2 regions of the Brevibacillus sp. NRRL NRS-603 genome follow, and region 2 is predicted to be linked to the other one. Evidence: riboswitches for the same ligand, from Rfam matches in the RefSeq annotation. Region 2 holds a riboswitch; the other holds the start of a gene.

Region 1 (3,561 bases), on a different contig from region 2:
CGTTGCGATTGACCAAGGTGGATCGATTGAAACGGTTGACCGCATCACTACTCATGACAAGCCAACCTATGAGAAGCACGGTGTGATTCACTACGCGGTAGCCAATATGCCTGGTGCAGTCGCTCGTACATCTACATTGGCCCTGACCAACGTAACTGTTCCTTACGCGGTACAATTGGCGAACAAAGGCTACGCACAAGCGATTCGAGATAACAAAGCATTGGCAAAAGGCGTAAACGTCATCGACGGAAAAGTAGCTTACAAAGCTGTTGCAGATGCGCATAACCTGCCTTATGCTTCTATTGAAGAAGTTTTGCTGGTGAAAAACTAGCTTCAACGGTGAATAGAAAAGAAGAAACTGCTTGTCCGAGCTTACGGCAAGCAGTTTTTTTATTGATTCATTCGGCTGAAGCGGGTCAGGGTATTAGGTGTAAGCTTACTGTGCTTGCGTATTTCGTAATTTCGCCGGGCTACCTGTTCTTCGGAGCTTTTTTGTACGAAAGCTGGCGTAACCGTACTCACCATTTCACGAACGAACCTCTTTAGTCGAACATTGACCTGATAACGAGGTCCTCGGTGGTAAGCGGAAGGTGGTGCTGTTAGGATTTGCGTGCTTGGTTGGAAATATGTATCACGTATAAAGGTTACACCCTCTCGAAAAAGTATGGTATTCTACTATGAGGTAAAAAGGTAGAAACGGAGTAAGGAGTGCAGCCGATGTATCAGCTCATAAGAAAATATCTGTTCCAGCAGGATGCGGAAGAGATTCATGAAAAGACAATTGGTGCCTTAAGGCTGGTGGAGGATTCTGCTCCAGGCAAAAGCATCCTGAAGATGATCTATCAGGTAAAAGACCAGCGGTTGGAGAATAAGCTGTGGGGAATAACGTTTCCGAATCCAGTCGGACTTGCAGCCGGTTTTGATAAAAATGCAGAAGTCTATCATGCGTTGGGTGCTCTTGGCTTTGGGTTTGTGGAAATAGGGACGTTGACGCCGCAGGGGCAGCCAGGCAATCCGAAGCCGCGTTTGTTCCGATTGCCGGAACATCAAGCTGTCATTAACCGGATGGGCTTTAACAATCACGGTGCGTATTTGGCTTCCCAGCATTTGGTCGATTACGCATACTCAGATGTTCCGATTGGGATTAACATTGGGAAAAACAAAGTAACGCCGAATGAAGAGGCGGCCATCGACTATAGCAAATGTATGGACATGCTCTATGCATACGGTCACTATTTTGTCATTAACATCAGCTCTCCGAATACCCCGAATCTGCGTGACTTGCAGGAAACAGAGAGCTTGCGTCATTTGGTGCGTGCAGTAAGAGAAAAGGCAACGGAAATGGAAGCGCGTTCCATCAAGAAAAAGCCGATTTTGCTGAAAGTAGCGCCAGACATGTCAGATGAGCACATGCGCGATGTTGTTCACGCTGCTGTAGAAGAAGGCATTTCCGGAATTATTGCTACCAATACGACACTGTCACGCGAGGCCGTCTCCGGTCATCGATTTGCCGAGGAAGCGGGCGGCTTGAGCGGAAGACCTCTTACGGAGCGTTCCACCGCTTGGGTGAAGGAGATTTATCAGGAAGTAGGAGACAAGGTACCGATCATTGGTGTCGGCGGTATTTATAACGGGGAAGACGCCTACGCGAAAATCCGAGCAGGAGCCAGTCTCGTTCAGGTGTATACGGGGATGATTTATCAGGGCCCAGGTATCGCCAAGCAAATCAACAAAAAGCTGCTCAAGCTCATGCAACGCGATGGTTTTAAACATATTAGTGAAGTAATTGGCGTAGACGCAAAAGAATAGATAGGACAAGTAACGCATAGGTCGATGACGCCGTTTGTAGAGGGTCATTGGCTTATGCGTTTTCGCTTATATCCTTTCGATTTATGTGGTGATCCGGTATAATGATGTGGAACAAACATGAATTGTCTGTCAATTGTATATTGTCGGCGTTAGGTGCCTTTATGTGACGCATAAAGGGTAACAGGGAATCGGGTGAAAGTCCCGAGCGGTCCCGCCACTGTAACCAGGGAGCTCTCTTTGAGAAGGAAACCACTCATTTTCGTATGGGGAAGGACAAGGAGCGCATGGATCTGGAAGCCAGGAGACCTACCTAGTAGCCACACCCACAGAACCTTCGCGGAAAGGAGCGGTGAATACGAGGCAATGAGGCTGTCTAGTCAGTCTGTTGTTTTGTGTGCACATCTCGTCCACTGATGGATGGGATTTTTTTGTTTGGAGAATAGAACGAAAGTCAGTGAAGGAGGAATAAACATGAATCGATCTCGTCTCGCATCTACTTGTTTGATGATCGCGGGCTTTGTCCTTTATTTCCTGCTCAATGAACCAGAGACAGGACACGCGATGCACATCATGGAAGGGTATTTGCCATTATCCTGGGCCTTATTTTGGTGGGCTGTCTTCTTGCCATTTTTTATTCTTGGGATTCGTTCGATTAACAAAATTGTAAAAGAACATCCTGAAATGAAGCTCCTTATTGGCGTTGCAGGAGCATTTGCATTTGTTTTATCTGCGCTGAAAATCCCTTCGGTTACAGGCAGCAGCTCTCACCCGACTGGAACGGGCCTTGGCGCCATTATGTTTGGGCCTTTTGCGATGTCTGTGTTAGGGAGCATGGTGCTCTTGTTTCAAGCCTTGCTTTTAGCACATGGAGGTTTGACTACGTTAGGGGCAAATGCTGTATCCATGGCAGTAGTAGGACCACTGGTGGCATATGGAATCTATCAGATGATCATGAAAGTGGGCGGAAGTCAACGTCTGGCGGTTTTTGCGGCTGCTGCTTTGGCTGATCTTGCTACTTATGTGGTGACTTCGATTCAACTGGCACTCGCATTTCCAGCTGAATCTGGCGGAGTGTTGGCCTCGTTTGCCAAATTTGCAGGAATTTTTGCCTTCACGCAAGTACCGCTCGCCATTAGTGAAGGTCTGTTGACCGTTCTTGTTTGGAACTGGTTGTTATCTTACAACGCAAAAGAGCTTACACAGCTTCGTTTGCTAAAACGGGAGGAATCGCTGTGAAAAAAGGATGGAACTGGCTTTTACTCTTGGGGGTAATCGTGCTGGCTATTGTCCCGCTGCTGCTGGTACAGGATTCGGAATTTGGCGGCGCAGACGGCGTGGCGGAGGAAGCGATCAAGGAAATCGCTCCGAACTATGAACCGTGGTTTCAACCGCTGATAGAACCGCCAGGGGGAGAAACGGAAAGTCTATTGTTTGCGGTGCAGGCGGCGTTGGGAGCGGGAGTGGTTGGTTACGCCGTTGGCTTGTACAAAGGTCGGTTGGATAAGCGGAAAAAATGAACGGGTTGCAGCTTGATTCTCTCTCTTATCAAAACAGGCTGAAATGTCTGCCGCCAGCTCATAAGCTATTACAGGCGAGTGCATTGTTACTGCTCGTGCTGGTGGGACATGTATGGATGCAGATGGCTGTTGTTGTCTGGATGACGGTATGGGTAGTGGTGTATGCTCAGATTCCTGTCCGTATCTATTTTGCCTTTATGATTGTGTCACTCTCATTTTTTGCGGCGGGGCTACC
Region 2 (3,561 bases):
ATTTGTTCGCACACTTCTTGCCCGGAGATATCGACTCGGGCAAACGACCAATTCAGAATGGTTGCTGGACCTGTTAACATGCCCTTCATTGGTTTGGCGGTCAATGATTTTGCATACACACTTTCCTTGACCGTCATCGGTGCCACAAACTCCACATCTCCGTAAATAATAGGTGGCTTCACGCAGCGCGAGCCATACGACTGCACCCAGCCGTTTTTCGTGAACAAAAAGCCATCGAGCTTTTCGCCAAAATATTCAACCATATCGGTTCGTTCGAACTCACCATGGACGAGGACATCCAGACCGAGCTCTTCTTGTATTTCAATCCATTCCTTGATTTGCGCCTGAATGAAAGCATCGTATTGCTCCACTGTCCAGTTCCCTTTTTTAAACTGCTGTCGGGCTTGGCGAACCTCTGCCGTCTGCGGGAAGCTCCCGATTGTGGTAGTTGGCAACAGTGGCAACTTCCACGTATTTTGTTGAATCTCTCGACGTTCGAGATAAGGAACACTTCTTTCAGATTTTGCAGCAGCGATTTGACGTAAAGCATTCTTCACTTCTTGACGATTCCTCGCTGGAGATAGTGCCAGCTTGAGTAAATCCGCTTCATTTTGGGCGATCTCTTTCGAAATGACATACTTACCATATCGGAATCCTTTAACTAAGAGCTGTACTTCCTCCAACTTTTCGTCGGAAAACGCCAATACAGGAATGACTTCCTCTGGCAAGTCGATCTCTGCTTCAACCGTTACAGGTACGTGCAACAAACTGCTGGACGGCTGCAGCCACAGCTTTTCGAGTGGAACGATCTCGGAAATTTCTTTGACCAGCTCCCATTTCTCCTCAATGGACGCACGCCATATGTTTCGACCGTCGATGATTCCCGCTGCGAGAATCTTATCTGCTGAAAACCCGTGTCTTTTCAGATTGGCCAGATTGCGCTTCTCTCCGTGTACAAAATCAAGACCGATTCCCTTTACCGGTAAGGAAACCAGCTCCTCGTACCAATCCACCGCTTCAAAATAGGTTTGCAGCATGCACTGTAGATGCGGTAGCGCTTGACCGATTTGCGCATAGATACGTTTGATGATGGCGCGATCATGCTCCGAGACATCCAGTACAAATGCAGGCTCATCGATTTGCACCCATTCCACGCCGTGCAGCTCCAACTCCCGGAGAACGTCTATGTAGAGCGGAACGAGTTGATCCACGACGATCTCAAATTCGTTTTTCTCATATCCTTTGGACAATTTGACAAACGTATATGGGCCTACAATAACAGGCTTTCCGATGATGCCGAACTTTTCTTTGGCCTCCAAGTATGCCTGGAGAGGCTTGTTCTCGGTTATGGCTGGTTGTCGTTCACCGAATTCCGGGACGATATAATGGTAGTTCGTGTTAAACCATTTCGTCATTTCGCTGGCGACAGCTTCCTTCGAACCCCGAGCCATGGCGAAGTATGTGGCTAATGATACCGGGCCTCCCTCGTACTCATAACGCTTGGGGACCATTCCAAACATCACAGCCATATCCAGCATGTGATCATAGTACGTAAAGTCACCCACAGGGATCAGCTCGACCCCTTTTTCCTGCTGACGCAACAGGTTTTGGTGACGGATTTGCTCCATTTGCTGGACCAGGCTTGCCTCATCGATGGTGCCAGCCCAAAATGCTTCCAATGCCTTTTTCCACTCGCGGTTCTTCCCGATCCGTGGATATCCCAAATTGCTGCTTTTCATGAGCTTCCTCTCCATTCTTCATCCGATCTTGACTTGAATCCGCCCAATAAAAAAAGGCATCTCCAACGATCAAAAAGAACGTTAGAAATGCCAAATAAGCACTGAGATCACAGCATCCTAACACCTCCCTATCTCCCGTAGGTTAAGCAGTGTCGTCGAAACAGGCAGGTCTCCTGACTTTGGGATCATCATCTGCACATGCCTTCCCAATCCGTTTGGATCAGTGGCTAATAAATGTACCGACTCCCCTCATACAGTGGCGGGACCGTGTCGGATTCTCACCGACTTCCCTTTTCATCCTTGGTCGATCTTGATGACCAAAGAACCTGTTCCCACTCCTATGAAATTGTCATGGTTCTGTGAAGTGCCCCAATAAACGAGCAGGGCAGCATACTGTTCATACAGTAACACAAAATCCATTTTATGTCATATTAAAATCTAAAATCATCGTCGGTCAACGGTTCTACGTTCAGGGTGCGGACATAGCCATTTCCTTTTTTCGAGAAGAAGTCATGCTGCTTCGTCTGCGTACGAATACCGTTCAGTACGATCGGGTTCACTTCTTCCTCTGGGAATAGCGGATCCAGCCCCAGATTCATCAATGCCTTGTTCGCGTTGTAGCGCACGTACGCATGAACCTCGTCAGCCAATCCGATTTCCGTATACAACGAAGTCGTATAGGCCTCTTCATTTTCTTGCAGCTCATGCAAAAGAGCATACAGCTCCTCTTTTGCTGCGGTCTGCTCGACCACACTTAGACCCTGATAGACTTCTTGTGCGAGAACGCCGACATAGAGTCCATGGATACTCTCATCGCGAACAATCAGGTCGATAATTTCCCCGCTGCTTGTCATCTTTCCTTGACCCGCCAAATAGAGCGGATAAAAGAAGCCGCTGTAAAACAGATAGCTTTCCAGGAAGACGGACGCTACCATCGCCATGTACAAGTCTTTCGGTTTCTCAATTTCTTGATAGCGCTTCGAGATGAGGGCCGCTTTCTTTTGCAGATGTGGATTGTTTTCTACCCACGAAAAAATACCGTCAATCTCTTCTGTCGATGCCAGCGTTGTAAAAATACTGCTGTACGATTTGGCATGGATTTGCTCCATCATACCCATGAAGGCGAGAACTGCTTTTCTTTGCAATCCATCGACATGCTCCATGATCTTCGGCATCCCTACTCCACCCTGAACCGTATCCAGCAAGGTAAGACCGCCTAATACTTTTTTATACGTGTCCCGTTCAGTCTCACTAAGCTCCATCCAGGCCATCTTGTCATCTGACAGCGGAATCTCATCATCCGTCCAGAACTGCATGATGTTTTGATTCCAAAACGTCATCGTAAAATCGTCGTCCGGCCTGTTCCAATTGACTGCTTTCATATGGCGTTCCTCTTCTCTTTTTGCTTGATGCTTTTCCTTATATGAATCGAGTTCACTAAACTGCGCAGCTAATGCACTCTTCTACAGTTAAATGCTTCGTACGCGTATAGTAGAGTGACTTCAGACCTTTTTTCGCTGCGTAAATGTAATAGCGAGCCAGTTCTCTGGTTGAAATATTGCTGTTCACGTGCAGCACGGTCGAAATTCCTTGGTCAATGTGCTCTTGAATTTCGGCAATCAGATCAATCACTTTGAATTGATCGATTACATACGCCGATTTGTAGTAAAAATAGTTTTCCTGCGACAAGTATGGCATCGGGTAATACGTCGTAGAGTTGGCATACGTTCTCGTTTCGATATGCTCAACGATTGGCATCACGCTAGAAGTCGCATTCTGAATATAGGAAATGCTCTGTGTCGGTGCAATTGCCAAACGGTAC

What was found. A riboswitch is a leader RNA that binds a small molecule or an ion and turns the genes downstream of it on or off. The one in region 2 is predicted to bind cobalamin.
Region 1: it holds a riboswitch for cobalamin, as region 2 does, so the genes downstream of both, C7R94_RS27205 (energy-coupling factor ABC transporter permease) here and metE (5-methyltetrahydropteroyltriglutamate--homocysteine S-methyltransferase) in region 2, are expected to answer to the same signal.

Annotation. Positions count from the first base shown of each region.
Region 1 covers NZ_PXZN01000062.1:2,189-5,749, forward strand. The annotation lists gene ald (alanine dehydrogenase) at 1-331, shown strand, start outside; gene C7R94_RS27200 (quinone-dependent dihydroorotate dehydrogenase) at 718-1,809, shown strand; cobalamin riboswitch at 1,944-2,137, shown strand; gene C7R94_RS27205 (energy-coupling factor ABC transporter permease) at 2,281-3,045, shown strand; gene C7R94_RS27210 (energy-coupling factor ABC transporter substrate-binding protein) at 3,042-3,326, shown strand; partial or broken gene C7R94_RS27215 (CbiQ family ECF transporter T component) at 3,323-3,561, shown strand, end outside.
Region 2 covers NZ_PXZN01000012.1:533,668-537,228, forward strand. The annotation lists gene metE (5-methyltetrahydropteroyltriglutamate--homocysteine S-methyltransferase) at 1-1,739, opposite strand, end outside; cobalamin riboswitch at 1,886-2,084, opposite strand; gene nrdF (class 1b ribonucleoside-diphosphate reductase subunit beta) at 2,171-3,121, opposite strand; gene nrdE (class 1b ribonucleoside-diphosphate reductase subunit alpha) at 3,177-3,561, opposite strand, start outside.